DNA from 2 places in the Arthrobacter sorbitolis genome. Region 2 is predicted to be linked to the other one. Evidence: predicted binding sites of a transcription regulator. Region 2 holds the regulator's gene; the other holds the start of a gene.
The links. Region 2 encodes LexA, which represses DNA repair genes until DNA is damaged. Its sites were predicted from a motif close to TCGAACANNTGTTCGA; they were not measured.
Positions count from the first base shown of each region.

Region 1: a site for LexA is predicted at 3,367-3,382, ahead of ACX80K_RS12330 (HNH endonuclease signature motif containing protein). Genes of this name have one in related genera too.

Region 1 is NZ_JBTNDM010000006.1:86,599-93,984, reverse strand. It holds gene ACX80K_RS12345 (acyl-CoA carboxylase subunit beta) at 1-1,457, shown strand, start outside; gene ACX80K_RS12340 (acyl-CoA carboxylase subunit epsilon) at 1,454-1,759, shown strand; gene ACX80K_RS12335 (serpin family protein) at 1,857-3,131, opposite strand; gene ACX80K_RS12330 (HNH endonuclease signature motif containing protein) at 3,478-4,989, shown strand; gene ACX80K_RS12325 (DUF885 domain-containing protein) at 5,778-7,386, shown strand, end outside.
Region 2 is NZ_JBTNDM010000012.1:39,496-46,881, forward strand. It holds gene ACX80K_RS15640 (SseB family protein) at 1-184, opposite strand, end outside; gene priA (bifunctional 1-(5-phosphoribosyl)-5-((5-phosphoribosylamino)methylideneamino)imidazole-4-carboxamide isomerase/phosphoribosylanthranilate isomerase PriA) at 181-933, opposite strand; gene ACX80K_RS15650 (hypothetical protein) at 981-1,139, opposite strand; gene hisH (imidazole glycerol phosphate synthase subunit HisH) at 1,144-1,782, opposite strand; gene hisB (imidazoleglycerol-phosphate dehydratase HisB) at 1,779-2,396, opposite strand; gene ACX80K_RS15665 (histidinol-phosphate transaminase) at 2,535-3,629, opposite strand; gene ACX80K_RS15670 (LysM peptidoglycan-binding domain-containing protein) at 3,708-4,307, opposite strand; gene lexA (transcriptional repressor LexA) at 4,675-5,400, shown strand; gene ACX80K_RS15680 (ATP-dependent DNA helicase) at 5,482-7,386, opposite strand, start outside.

The sequences.
Region 1 (7,386 bases), on a different contig from region 2:
GGGAGCGCGTCGACCTGCTCGTGGACGAGGGCTCGTTCGTGGAGTTCGACGCCCTCGCCGTCCACCGCTCCACCGCGTTCGGCATGGAGCGCAAGAAGCCGCTGGGCGACGGAGTGGTGTCCGGGTACGCCACCGTCGACGGGCGCCTGATAGCGATCTACAGCCAGGACTTCACCGTCTACGGCGGGTCGCTCAGCCAGGTCAACGGCGAGAAGATCGTGAAGGTGCAGGAGTTCGCGCTGCGCAACGGCTGCCCCGTGATCGGCATCAACGACGGCGGCGGGGCGCGCATCCAGGAGGGCGTCGCCTCCCTCGCGATGTTCGCCGACATCTTCCGCAACAACGTCCATGCCTCGGGCGTGGTCCCGCAGATCTCGCTCATCATGGGCCCGTGCGCCGGAGGGGCGGCCTACTCCCCCGCCCTGACCGACTTCGTGGTCATGGTGGACAAGACCTCGCACATGTTCATCACCGGGCCCGACGTCATCAAGACCGTCACCGGCGAGGACGTGGACATGGAGACCCTCGGCGGGGCACGGCAGCACAACACGACGACGGGCACCTCCGCCTACCTCGCCGCGGACGAGGCGGACGCCATCGGCTTCGTGCGGGAGCTCCTCGACTTCCTGCCGTCGAACAACCTCGCGGAGGCACCCCTCACGGCGTTCGTGGAGGAGCCCGAGGTGACGGACGAGGACCTCGCCCTCGACGAGCTGATCCCCGACGCCGCGAACCAGCCGTACGACATGCATGCCGTCATCGCGGCGATCGTGGACGACGGCCACTTCCTCGAGATGCAGGCGCTGTACGCGCCGAACGTCGTGACGGGCTACGCCCGGGTCGAGGGCCACACCATCGGGATCGTGGCCAACCAGCCACTGCAGTTCGCGGGGACACTCGACATCAACGCCTCGGAGAAGGCCGCGCGGTTCGTCCGTCACTGCGACGCCTTCAACATCCCCATCCTCACCCTCGTGGATGTTCCCGGCTTCCTGCCGGGCAAGGACCAGGAGTTCCAGGGCATCATCCGGCGCGGTGCCAAGCTGCTCTACGCCTACGCCGAGGCGACGGTCCCGAAACTGACCGTCATCACGCGCAAGGCGTACGGCGGCGCGTACATCGTCATGGGATCGAAGAAGCTCGGGGCGGACCTCAACCTCGCCTGGCCCACGGCGCAGATCGGCGTCATGGGCGCCCAGGGCGCCGTCAACATCCTGTACCGCGGGCAGCTCAAGGCCGTGGCGGAGGCCGGCGGGGACGTCGAGGGCGCGCGCGCCGATGTCGTGCAGCAGTACGAGGAGGAGCTGCTGAACCCGTACCAGGCCGCCGAGCTCGGATACGTCGACGCCGTCATCGCCCCGTCCGAGACACGCCTGCAGATCGTCCGCGGGCTCCGCGCCCTCCGGGAAAAGCGGGCCTCGAACCCCGCCAAGAAGCACGGGAACATCCCGCTGTGACCGGCGTGGAGAGCGTGTCCGACGGCGGCCCGGGAGTCTCCCTCGCGGATGCCCCTACGGGTTCGCCGGCCGGCGTCCCTTCCGGTGATCCGGGCGTGGCCGACGGCGACGCCGTCCTCGCGGTGGTGTCCGGCCATCCGACGGATGAGGAACTGGCGGCGCTCACCGCCGTCGTCGTCGCCCTGCAGGGCGCGGGCGACGGCGACGACGCCCCGAACCAGGGCCGGTCCTGGGTGCGGCGCGCCCTGCTGCGGCTGGGTCCGACGCCGGGTCCCGGGTCCTGGCGGCGCAGCGTCCGCTAGTTCCCGCTGCTGTCCTGCTCGCGGGTGGTCGCTCCGCCGCGGGCTTTCCTGCCGTGGAGTTTCCCACCCTGTCCGGGTGGTACGGCCCCGGGTCCCGCTAGCGCGGATCCGCGACGGTTCCCATGATGACCGCCAGCCCGGTGTCCTCGTGGACGATCTGGTAGCCGAAGGGCCGGTCGAAGGAGATGCTCAGGTCAGGTGGGATCCGGGCGCTCGTCACCATGGCGAACTGCGTCACCGCTGCGGCGATCGTCCCCTTCTCCGCCACGGTGATGTTCGCCGTCTGGGTACCACCGGCGATGACACTCCCGGGCTGGATGGCACCGAAGTCGGCGCTCGGACCCACTGTTTCCTCCAGCCCGAGTGCAGCGAGGAGAACGAGCAGGTCCTGGTCGTATGCGTGGTCCCAGGCGGGGAGGGCGAGGGCCACGGGAACGGGTTCAGCGGCGTCAAGGGCGTCCGCCATGTTGGCGAGTTGCTGCTCGTCCCAGGCAGGCGCCGACCCTTCGTCCGGCAGGACGAGCCGCATGAAGAAGCCCTCGCCGTACGGCAGATCGATGCCGCTCCATCCCGCGCCGCCGGCGTGCCGGACCGTGACCGCGGCATGCATGGTGGGCACCTCGGCCTCCGCGCCGCTCGGCAGGGTGAAGCGCTCGTTCCTCGTCTCCGTGGCATCGAACGGTTCCTCCCAGGCGGCGGCGAAGTAGACGGTGTTCAGCAGCGACAGCGTGGTGTCGGGAGTCGCCTCCAGCGGGGCGGTGTCGATCCGGCCTCCGGTCTCCTGCGAGACCCAGTCGTCGATGCGCGCCGGCGTCGAGGGATCCGCGAAGTCGACCGGATAGACGCCGGCTCCGTACTGCCGAGCCAGGACCTCGAGGAAGGCTTCTCCCGTCTGCCCCTCCTCGGGGACGAACACGGCGTTGGCCAGATGCAGCAGTGGCGTGCTGGGCGGGGTCTCCTCGTCGATGTCGCCGGGGTCTCCGTCGAACTGCTGGACACCGCCGAGCAGCGCGTTCATCGCCTCGTGGTGCTCGGCGGTGAAGCCCAGCACGGTGTCCATCTCCTCCGCCGTCGTCGTGCCGGCGCCGGCCCGCAGCATCGACAGGGCGTAGAGCGCGCTGACCGGACTGGTGACCTGGTTGGAGTCGGGGGACGCCGTGAGCGCAGCACCCAGCCGGTAGGAGGACCGCAGGATCGCTTCCTGCGCCTCCGGGTACTGATCCTGCTGGACGACGACGCGCTCCACGGGCGCCTTCTGCTGGTCCGGCGGCGCCGTACCGCAGGCGGTGAGCAGCACGAGGGCGGCGGTCGCCGTGGCGCCTCGTCGCGCCGTGTGCGTCGCGTGCGTCCCGTCTGTACGTTGCTGATTCATGTGCTCCCCCTGTGGCTCTTCCAGGTCCTGTGCGTCTCGCGCATCACGGGCCACCTGTCCGTAGTGGACCCTGATCGCGGTGCAGCTGCTCGCTGTGCACCTGCTCGCTGTGCACCACGGTAGGCCCGTGGACCTCGGGGAACTACGGAACGAGGAGAACGATCCGGTCACGGTCCGAGATCGGCGCAGGTATCGGTCGGAAAGGAGAAACGCGGGGCGAATGTTCCGAACCGTTCCCATCATGCGTTCGGCACGAACAACGAGCAGTCCGCAGTGCAATCTGCAGGCGCTCGATGAACGGCCCTCATCGCCTCATAGTGTCGGTGGTGGGCGGGATCATCGGTGCATGAGGACGACCGCGGAGTATCGGGCCGACTGCGAGCGGATCGACGCCCGCATCCTGTCCCTCGCCGCGGACAAAGCCCGCATCGACGCGGACCTCGCGACCGCCACCGAGGAACTCCACCAACTCCTCGAAGACGAATTCTTCGACTACCAAACCGGCGGACAATCCTCTCAGAAGCCCGTCAGGCGGCGGCGTACGAACCTCGCTGACACGACGACCGCGACCGAACTGGCCTGCCTGCTGCGCATCCCCGAACGCACCGCCCACCGCCTCGTCCAGCACTCCGCGGTCCTGGTCAACCACCACCCCCGCACCCACGCGGCCCTGCACGCCGGAACGATCTCCTGGGCCCACGCGACCACCCTGCTCCACGAATACACCGGCCTGCCCGCGACCACCGCGGCCCTCCTCGAAGACCAGCTCCTGCCCCTGGCCGCCGAGACCACCACCAGCCGCCTCGCCCGCAAAGCCCGGACCCTGCGCAGCCGACTGCACCCCGAGACCCTCCACCAACGCGCCGCGACCGCCACCACCCGCCGCCGCGTCGACCTCGAACCCGACCACGACGCGATGGCCTGGCTGCACGTCCACCTGCCCGCCACCGACGCCACCGCCATCGACACCCGCCTCACCAGCACCGCCCGTTCTCTACAGACCCCCACCGAGACCCGCACCCTCACCCAACTGCGCACCGACGTCCTCACCGACCTCCTCCTCACCGACCCACCCCCCTGCACCCCCTGCACCGGGTGCACCGGCATAGGTACGGGTAGCGGCACCGGGTGCCCGGCCAGCAGCGGCGCCGGCCTAACGGGGTCGGGTAGCGCGGGCTCGGACAGCACGGGCTCGGGCAGCACGGGCCCCGACAGCACGGGCTCGGGCGCCAGTCGTGCGGGCGGGACCTGCGGGGGCGGGGCCTGCTGTGGCGGGTGCAGCGCCCCGGCGTCCTCGCCCCGGATCCGGGCGCACGTCAATGTCACCGTGCCCGTGCTGACCCTCCTCGGCGTCGACGACGCCCCCGCCGACCTCGAAGGCTACGGACCGATCCCCGCCGACATCGCCCGCCGCCTCGCCGCCCACGCCCCCTCCTTCACCCGCATCCTCACCCACCCCGAAACCGGGGCCGTACTCAGCGTCGGCCGCACCACCTACACCGTCCCAGCCGACCTCAAACACTGGCTCCGCGTCCGCGACCAAACCTGCCGCCACCCCGGCTGCACCATCCCCGCCTCCCGCTGCGACCTCGACCACACCGTGCCCTGGTCCCACCACGGACCCACCAACGCCACCAACCTCGCCTCCCTCTGCCGCAAACACCACCACCTCAAAACCCAAGGCATCTGGCACTACACCCAAACCCCCTACACCCACGAAAAACACACACCCGACACACCCGACACACCCGGCAGCCCCACCGGAACACCCGGCGGCTACAACACCCCCGGCACCCTCACCGCCACCTCACCCACCGGCCGCACCTACACCACCGAACCCGACCCACCCCCCTTCTGACGTCACGAGAATCACTCCCCGGACTTTTGCTGTAATCCTCTCCACCCACGACGGAAAAATTCGATCAGCACTCGAGATCCCTGCAATTCCTGCAATTCGATGGGACTATCCCACTTCTGCCCGTGGAACGCCGGAATTCGATGTTCGTCGTCGTTTCACCATGCACTTCCTCGCGGCAATCGAAGCATCATCAACGATGCTTCTGAGTTGTTGTCGGGCGATGAGCTGTTCACCTCACGTCGCGAGGTGATCGAGAATCGCGAATCCTTGTTCGTGATGTGCGGCACCATCGGTCTGGACCCCGGGAATGGGCGGCGACAGGCTCGTCGACAGAATGACCAGTCAGGCTCGACGGAGCCGCTCCCGGACGGGCGAACTCGTCGCCCGCTGATCCGTGGTGCTCCTTGCATCGATGTTCGGCAGTCGATACAGCCCATGCAAACGAAGAGGGCCCGACCCGCAGCGGAGTCGGCCCGGGGAGACGAACACCGAGCACGGAGGACCGGGCGTCTACCTCCTCGACCCCTCCGGCCACTATCCGGAACTCATCACCCGCCCCTACGTCCAGGCACGACTCCTGTTCGCCACCGGCCCGGTGTCGCGGCGTCCGAGAGCCGGGTGTCGCTCCGGCGGGCCGGCACGTGGCACCGGCGGCGCTGTGGCCTCCGGCAACCACCTGCCGCTAGGCTCGGGACGTGACCCACAACACTCCAGCTTCCGACGCGTCCGCAGCCTCCTCCAGCGAGTCCAGCCAGGCCGGCGAACTCCCGGCACGCCCGGCGACCGCGATCGACGCCGTCGCCACGTCCTACTACGAGACCCTGCTCGAACTGATGCCGAACTTCGCCACCGAACTCGGCCTCCCCGGTCATGAGACGGAATACCAGGACTACTCACCGGCCGGCATCGAGGCCCTTGCCGAGGCCACGCGGGAAACCCTGACTCGACTGAACGACCTGCAGCCCACAGACGACGTCGACGCCGTGACGCTCGACGCGATGCGGGAGCGGCTCGGACTCGACCTCGAGATCCACGAGACCGGCCTCGACTACGCCGAACTGAACAACATCGCCTGCCCGGCCCAGAACATCCGCGCGATCTTCGACCTCATGCCCACCGCCACGGCGGAGGACTGGGGGCACATCGCCGGCCGTATGACCAACGTGCCCGGCGCGATCGACGGATACATCTCGTCACTCCGTGCCGGCCGCGAGCGCGGACTCGTCGCAGCACGCCGACAGGTCTCCATCGTCGTCGAGCAGGCCACGAAGTACGCGGAGGACGGCGGGTTCTTCGACGCCCTCGGCACCACCACGAGCGCAGGCGACGTCGACCTTCCCGAGCCGGTGCGCGAGCAGCTCCGAGCAGGTGCCGACGCTGCCCGCTCCGCCTACCGTGCCCTTGCCGCCTTCCTGCAGGACGACCTGCTCCCCACGGCACCCGAGAAGGACGCCGTCGGCCGCGAACACTACGCCCTGATGTCCCGCGTGTTCCTCGGTTCCGCCGTCGACCTCGAGGAGACGTACCGGTGGGGCGTCGAGGAACTCGATCGCGTGATCGCCGAGCAGGAGGCGGTGGCCGACGAGATCCGCGAGGGAGCAACCATCGAGGAGGCCATGCGCATCCTCGACGAGGATCCCGCCCGCCAGCTCCAGGGCACCGCAGCACTGCAGGCGTGGATGCAGGAGCTCTCCGACATGGCCGTCGACGCCATGGCCGGGGTGCACTTCGACATCCCCGACGTGATGCGGCGCCTCGAGTGCCGGATCGCCCCGACGAACGAGGGCGGCATCTACTACACGGGACCGAGCGACGACTTCTCCCGCCCGGGCCGCATGTGGTGGTCGGTACCGGAGGGCGAGGACTCCTTCACCACCTGGAAGGAGACCACCACGGTCTACCACGAGGGTGTTCCGGGCCACCACCTGCAGGTCGCGACCGCGACCTATCAGCGGGCCCTGCTGAACCCCTGGCGCCGCAACGCCATCTGGGTCTCCGGGCAGGGTGAGGGCTGGGCGCTCTACGCCGAGCGCCTCATGCAGGAACTCGGGTTCCTGTCCGATCCGGGCGACCGGCTCGGCATGCTCGACGCCCAGCGCATGCGCGCCGCCCGCGTGGTCTTCGACATCGGCGTGCACCTCGAGCTGGAGATCCCCGAGCGCTGGGGCGAGGGCACGTGGACCCCGGAGAAGGGCTACGACTTCCTGAAGCGCAACATCGCCATCAGCGAGGGCCAGCTCAACTTCGAGTACACGCGCTATCTCGGCTGGCCCGGGCAGGCACCGTCGTACAAGATCGGCCAGCGGCTGTGGGAGCAGATCCGCGACGAGGTTCGCGCGAACGAGGGGGAAGCCTTCGACCTCCGCGCCTTCCACACCCGCGCACTCAACCTCGGCT
Region 2 (7,386 bases):
CGGCCAGGAGCCCGGCGACGGCGGCGGAGAGACCACGGTCCGCGGTCCCGTCGTCGTCGTCGAAGGCGTGCAGGGGGTTCTCCGGGCCCGACAGGTCCCGACCGGCCCACACCTGCCCGGCGGAGTCCGCGGTGTTGCCGGCGAGTGCCGCCGCGATGTGCGCCGGGAGCTGCCGGCCGGTCACGCCCCGGGCAGCCCTGCCACGTCCAGCGCCTGCGGCAGGGTGAACGCGCCGGCGTAGAGGGCCTTGCCGACGATGGCCCCCTCGAGCCCGTCGGGCACGAGGTCGCGGAGCGCCGCGATGTCGTCCAGGCTCGAGATGCCGCCCGAGGCCACGACGGGGCGGGTGGTCTTCGCCAGGACCTCACGCAGCAGGGCGAGGTTCGGTCCCTTCAGCGTGCCGTCCTTGGTCACGTCCGTCACGACGTAGCGGGCGCAGCCGGCGTCCTCGAGACGCTGCAGGACCTCCCACAGGTCTCCCCCGTCCTCGGTCCAGCCGCGCGCGGCGAGCGTGGTCCCGCGCACGTCGAGTCCGACGGCGACGGCGTCCCCGTACCGCGCGATGGCCAGTTCGGTCCACTCGGGGTTCTCGAGCGCAGCGGTGCCGAGGTTGACCCGGGTGGCGCCGAGCTCCAGCGCGGCGTCGAGCGACGCGTCGTCCCGGATGCCGCCGGAGAGTTCCACCTTGATGTCGAGCTGTCGGACGACGCGCTCGAGCAGGTCCCGGTTGGAGCCGCGGCCGAACGCGGCGTCGAGGTCGACGAGGTGCACCCACTCGGCCCCGTCCTCCTGCCACGCGAGGGCGGCGTCGACCGGGTCGCCGTAGCTGGTCTCGCTGCCGGCCTCGCCCTGGACCAGGCGCACGGCCTTGCCGTCGGCGACGTCGACGGCGGGGAGGAGTTCGAGCGTGGGTGTTTCGGCGAAGGGGCTCATGGTCTGCTTTCGTACGGGCGGAGAACGGGGACGGGGGCGGGTTGCGGCTAGTCGCCGGGAAGCGTGAACAGGTAGGCGGCGAAGAGGGACAGCCCGGCCAGCGCGAGGAAGGCGATCCACACCCAGCGCGGGAAGTCCTGGCTGCGCAGGGAGAACGCCCCGCCGATGAGGATGCCGGCGACACCCATGAGGACGAGGCTCAGCATCGGCTCATCGGAGACCCTCGATCCAGTTCCGCAGCAGCTGGGCCCCTGCGTCGCCGGACTTCTCGGGGTGGAACTGCGTGGCGCTGAGGGGCCCGTTCTCGACGGCGGCGATGAACCGGCCGCCGTGATCGGACCAGGTGACCTGCGGTGGCTTCATGGCGGGCTGCGTGACGTCGAAGGTCCAGTCCTGGACGCCGTAGGAGTGGACGAAGTAGAACCGTTCGTCCCCGATGCCGTCGAACAGGACGGTGTCCGCCGGCGCCTCCACCGTGTTCCAGCCCATGTGCGGCACGACGTCGGCCTTGAGCCGCTCCACCGTCCCCGGCCACTCCCCCATGCCGGGCGTCCGGACGCCGTGCTCCACACCCTCGTCGAAGAGCACCTGCAGGCCCACGCAGATCCCGAGGACGGGCCTGCCGCCGGCCACGCGCCGACCGATCATGCGGAGTGCGTCGACGTCCTTCAGCCCCTTCATGACGGCGGCGAACGCGCCGACGCCGGGGACGAGCAGGCCGTCGGCAGTGAGGACGTCGTCGGGCTTGGCGCTCAGCACGACCTCGGCTCCCACGTGCTCGAGGGCGCGGACGACGGAGCGGACGTTGCCGGACCCGTAGTCGAGCACCGTGACGCGGCGCGCGGTCATAGCGCTCCCTTGGTGGACGGGATGCCCTCGACGCGTGGATCCGACTCGACGGCTGCGCGCAGCGCCCGGGCCAGGGCCTTGAACTGGGCCTCGACGATGTGGTGCGGGTCGCGGCCCGCGAGGACGGTGACGTGGAGGCAGATCCCGGCGTGGAGGGCGAGGGCCTCCAGGACGTGGCGCGTGAGCGACCCCGTGAAGTGGCCACCGATCAGGTGGTACTCCTGGCCGGCCGGCTCCCCGCCGTGGACGAGGAACGGCCGGCCGGAGATGTCGACGACGGCGTTCGCGAGGGCCTCGTCGAGCGGGACGGTGGCCTCGCCGAACCGGCGGATGCCGGCCTTCGTCCCGAGCGCGATGCGGAGGGCCTCGCCGATCGCGATCGCGGTGTCCTCGACCGTGTGGTGGACGTCGATGTGCGTGTCGCCGGAGGACCTGATGGTGAGGTCGATCAGCGAGTGCTTCGACAGGGCCGTGAGCATGTGGTCGTAGAAGGGCACGGTGGTGTCGATCGAGGACACACCCGTGCCGTCGAGGTCGAGCTCCACGAGGACGCTGGACTCGCTCGTGACGCGCTCGATACGGGCCGTTCGGCCTGGGGCGGCATCAACTGTCATTGCTTTCCTTCTGTCTGCTCCCGGGCATCCGGGCACGGATCGGCGTTTCTGGGAGAGCCGGGGGTCGGGATCGGCGGGGCGCGCCGGGCGGCCCCTCAAGTCTAGGAGACCCGTCCGCAGGACGGGCCATCGGAGGGGCTAGAGCAGCTTCCCCAGCGCGGACAGGAACGCCGTCGTCTCCGGTTCTGTTCCCGCGGTGACGCGGAGCGACCCCGGGATCCCGACGTCGCGGATCAGCACCCCCGCCTCCAGCAGTCCCTCCCAGACGCGGTGCGGGTCGTCGAGGCCCGAGAAGAACACGAAGTTGGCGTCCGAGGGTGCCGGGGACAGTCCGAGGCGCTCGAGCTCCCGGACGATCCGGTCCCGCTGCACCTTGATCGCCTCGACGTTGGCCAGCAGCGTGTCCGCGTGGGTGAGCGCGGCGTTGGCCGCCGCCTGCGTGATCGCCGACAGGTGGTAGGGCAGGCGCACCAGCCGCAGGGCGTCCGCGACCTCCGGGGCTGCCGCGAGATACCCGATCCGCGCCCCGGCGAGGGCGAACGCCTTGCTCATGGTGCGGGACACGAGCAGCCGCGGGCGGCCGGGGAGCAGGGTGAGCGCGCTGGGTGTGTCCTTCTGCGCGAACTCCCCGTAGGCCTCGTCGACGATGATGATGGCGCGTTCCGCCTCGCCGGCGTCGTAGGCCGCCTCGACGACGTCGAGGCCCAGCGCCGTGCCCGTGGGGTTGTTCGGCGAACACAGGAAGACGATGTTGGCGGCCGACTCGCGTACCGCCCGGGCCGTGGCCCCAGGGGTCATGGCGTAGGCGGCCTGACGGTCCGCCGTGACGTACCGCGTGCCCGTGCCGCTGGCCAGCAGCGGGTACATGGAGTAGGTGGGCGGGAATCCGATCGCCGTCCGCCCCGGCCCGCCGAACGCCTGCAGGACCTGCTGCAGTACTTCGTTCGAGCCGTTCGCCGCCCACAGCTGGTCCGGGGTGAGGCCGTGGCCGAGATAGTCGGCGAGGTTTTTCCGCAGCTCCGCGAATTCGCGGTCCGGGTAGCGGTTGAGGCCCTGGGTCGCGTGGGCGACGGCCTCGACGATCGCGGCATGCACATCGGCCGGGACACCGTGCGTGTTCTCGTTGACGTTCAGGAGGATCGGGACGTCGAGCTGCGGCGCACCGTAGGGGTGCAGCCCGACGAGGTCGTTACGCAGCGGGAGGTTTGCAAGGGCGTCGACGGAGGAGGGCACGCTCCCAGTTTAAGCGATGCCGACTTCAGCGGCTAATGAAGTCGGGCTGGGCGCCTGCGGCGGCCGGACCGGCTCTGCCTATCCTGCCGCGGGGACGGCGATGCTCTGGCCCGCCTGGACGACGGAGCTGCGCAGGTCGTTGAGTTCGACCATCTCGGCCACGACCTCGCGCGGGTCGCGGTCCGGCGCGTACCGGAGCGCCAGGTCCCACAGGGACTCGCCGGCCGCCACACTGACCTCGACGGTCGACGAGGGTGCCGGCAGCGACTCCGAGGCCTGGGCCTGCGACGTGAGGAAGGCGCCGAGGAGGATGAGGGCCGCCACGCCGAGCGCGATCGGCAGGCCGACCAGCACCAGCCGTCCCCGCCGCGTCAGGGTCACGGGCCGCTCCGTACTCCGCTGCATGGAGGTACGGGGCTGCATGGACGTATCGGACAGCGTGGACGTGGCGGTGCGGGACGCCGAGCCACGGGGCCTGGGGACGCGGGGCCCGGTCCACGCCGTGCGCACGGGCGGGACGGACTGCAGGGCAGGGACGGACCGGAGGAGCGGGACGGACCGGGTGAGCGGGGCCGTCGCGGGCGGGGCGGACCGGACGAGACGGAGGTGCGGCTCCGGACGCGTGGGGGTCAGCGCCCAGAGCGCCGTGCTGCCGTGCTGTGCTGGTGCTTCAGCCATTACGTAGCCTCTTTCCCTTCGAACAGCCGGTCGGGGCTGGACTCTCGTTTCGAACGCGTGTTCTAATTCATCTGAGCTTATTTCTAGCACTGACCGACGACCCTTGTCGAGACTCGCTCGAACATATGTTTGAAAAGCCCCACCGTCTGCCCTAGCGTGAACAGGGCAGGGCATGGACGGCACCTGCTGCCACCAAGCGGCAGGCACGGCGTCGATGTACCTCAGGAAATCACCCGCCACTGACAGAATCGCTCCCGCCCCGGCGGAGGGCGGCAGGCGGGCACAACGGGATCTGCAGTCCCAGGCGAAAGGCATCACAGTGGCGGAACGAACATCGGCGGACCGGCAGGAATCGAACACGGCCGAGGTGCCGGCGAATGCCGTGCCGATCTCGGCGGGCCGTGGCCGCCCCCGCGGCCGCTCGGTGTCGAAGGGCCTGACCGCGCGCCAGCTGACCATCCTCGAGACCATCCAGCGCTCGATCGCGGACAAGGGCTACCCGCCCTCCATGCGGGAGATCGGCGACATCGTCGGCCTGGCCAGCCTGTCGAGCGTGACGCACCAGCTCTCGCAGCTCGAGCGGCTCGGCTACCTGCGGCGCGACCCCAAGCGTCCCCGGGCCATGGAGGTCCTGCTGCCGCTGACCCTGCCGCCCGAGCCGGCGACCGGTGACGGGTCGGCGCCGGAGCGGCCCTCTGCCGAGCACAGGGTCGCCGTCGACACCGCCCTGGTCCCGCTCGTGGGGCGCATCGCAGCCGGTGGGCCGATCCTCGCCGATCAGGTCGTGGAGGACGTCATGCCCCTCCCCCGGCAGCTCGTGGGCCATGGGGAGCTCTTCATGCTCAGGGTCTCGGGGGACTCGATGGTCGACGCCGCCATCTGCGACGGGGACTGGGTGGTGGTCCGGAAGCAGCAGAGCGCGCAGAACGGCGACATCGTTGCCGCTCTCCTCGACGACGAGGCGACGGTGAAGACCTTCCGCCAGCGCGACGGCCATACGTGGCTGCTGCCCCAGAACACCCGCTACGAACCGATCCTCGGAGACCATGCCAGCATCATGGGCAAGGTCGTCTCGGTGATGCGCGCCCTCTAGGTCCGGGCACGCACCACCGGGCATGCTAAGGGCGCCGCAGTCCGGAACTGCGGCGCCCTTCGCATGGCATCGGCAGGACCGTCAGCGGACGGAGAGGCGTTCGAGGATCCCGGTGACCGTGGCCCTGTCCGTCGTCGCCCAGAAGGGCGGCAGCGCGGCCCGGAGGAAGCCGCCGTAGCGGGCCGTGGCGAGGCGGCTGTCGAGCACGGCGACGACGCCCCGGTCCCCCGTGGAACGGATGAGCCGTCCGGCCCCCTGGGCGAGCCGGACCGCGGCGTGGGTCGCCGAGACGCTCATGAACCCGTTGCCGCCGTTGCGGGCGACGGCTCGCGTGCGGGCCGTCATGAGGGGGTCGTCGGGCCGGGGGAAGGGGATGCGGTCGATGACGACGAGGCGGCACGACGCGCCGGGCACGTCGACCCCCTGCCACAGGGACATCGTGCCGAACAGGCACGTGTCCGGCTCGGCCGCGAACCGGTCGACGAGCCCGCTCAGGGAGGACTCCCCCTGGCACAGGATCTCGAAGTCGACCTGGGGCCGTAGCGCCTCGGCCGCCTCCTCTGCGGCCCGCCGCGAGGAGAACAGGCCGAGCGCACCCCCGCGGGAGGCCCTGAGGAGCGTCAGCAGCTCCTGCAGCTGCGCGTCGGACGTGCCGCGCTCGGGCTTGGGCAGGTCCTTCGCCACGTACAGGACGCCCTGGCGCGGGTAGTCGAACGGACTGCCGACGTCGACGCCGGTCCAGGCGGGCGCGCCGGGTCCGCTGAGGCCCAGCGACCCCGCGACGGGACCGAACTCGGACCCGATGGCAAGCGTCGCCGAGGTGAGGATCACCGTGTGGTCCTCGAAGAGGCCCTCCCGCAGGCGTGCCGCGACCGAGAGCGGCGCGACGTTGAGTGTCGCGGGTGCACCCTCGTCCGGCTGCGCATACCCGGATCCCGGTGTGAAGGTGCTGGTCCGGGACGCCCAGACCACCTCGTTCGAATCGGTGGCCGCGAGGATGCGCTCGGCGAGGTCGAAGACCAGCGTGACGCGCGAGCGGGCCACCTGCCGCCCGCCGTCGGCGTCCGCCTCGGACTTGCCGTCCGTCTTCGTGTCGGACAGTGCGGCCCGTGCTGCGTCGCGGACCTGCGCGAGCGACTCCTCGAGGTCATCCGGCAGCCCGCCGGGCAGGAGCCCGGACGGGACGAGCTCCGAGGCCGCCTCGAAGGCGGCGGCCGCGGTGTCGAGGGCCGAGGTGCCGATGGAGGCGTGGCGGCGGAGGGCGGTGGAGGCCGCCCCCACCATGGAGGCCGAGAGCTGCCCGGACACGGCTCCGGTGACGCGGTCGTGCAGCTCGTGGGCCTCGTCGATCACGACGACGTCGTACTCGGGCAGGACGGCGAGCCCCTCGAACGCGCTGATCGCGAGCATCGCGTGGTTGGTGATGATGATGTCGGCGTCCGCGGCGGCGGCCCGGGCCTTCTCGCTGAAGCACTCCTGCGCCATCGGGCAGCGGGCGGCGCCCAGGCACTCCATGCTGGACACGGACACCTGCCGCCAGGCCCGGTCGCTCACGCCGGGGACGAGGTCGTCGCGGTCGCCCGTGTCCGTGCCGTCCGCCCACTCGCGCAGCCTCACCACCTCGCGGCCGAGCGCCGACGAGGGCGCGCCCCCGGTCAGCGGCGACGGGTGCGGTGTGGCGTCCTCGCCGAGGCTGAAGAGCGCATCGGGGACGTCCTCCTCGGGGAAGCCGCCGCCGGTCTTGTGGAGGCAGACGTAGTTGGAGCGGCCCTTGAGCAGGGCGACGTCGACGGGGCGCGCGAGGGCGGGCCGGACGGCCTCGAGGAGGCGCGGGAGGTCCCGGCCCACGATCTGCGCCTGCAGGGCGAGCGTCGCGGTCGAGACGACCGACGGCCGGTCGCTCTCCAGGGCGTGCGCGATGAGCGGGACGAGGTACGCGAGGGACTTGCCGGTCCCGGTGCCGGCCTGGACGAGCAGGTGGTCGCC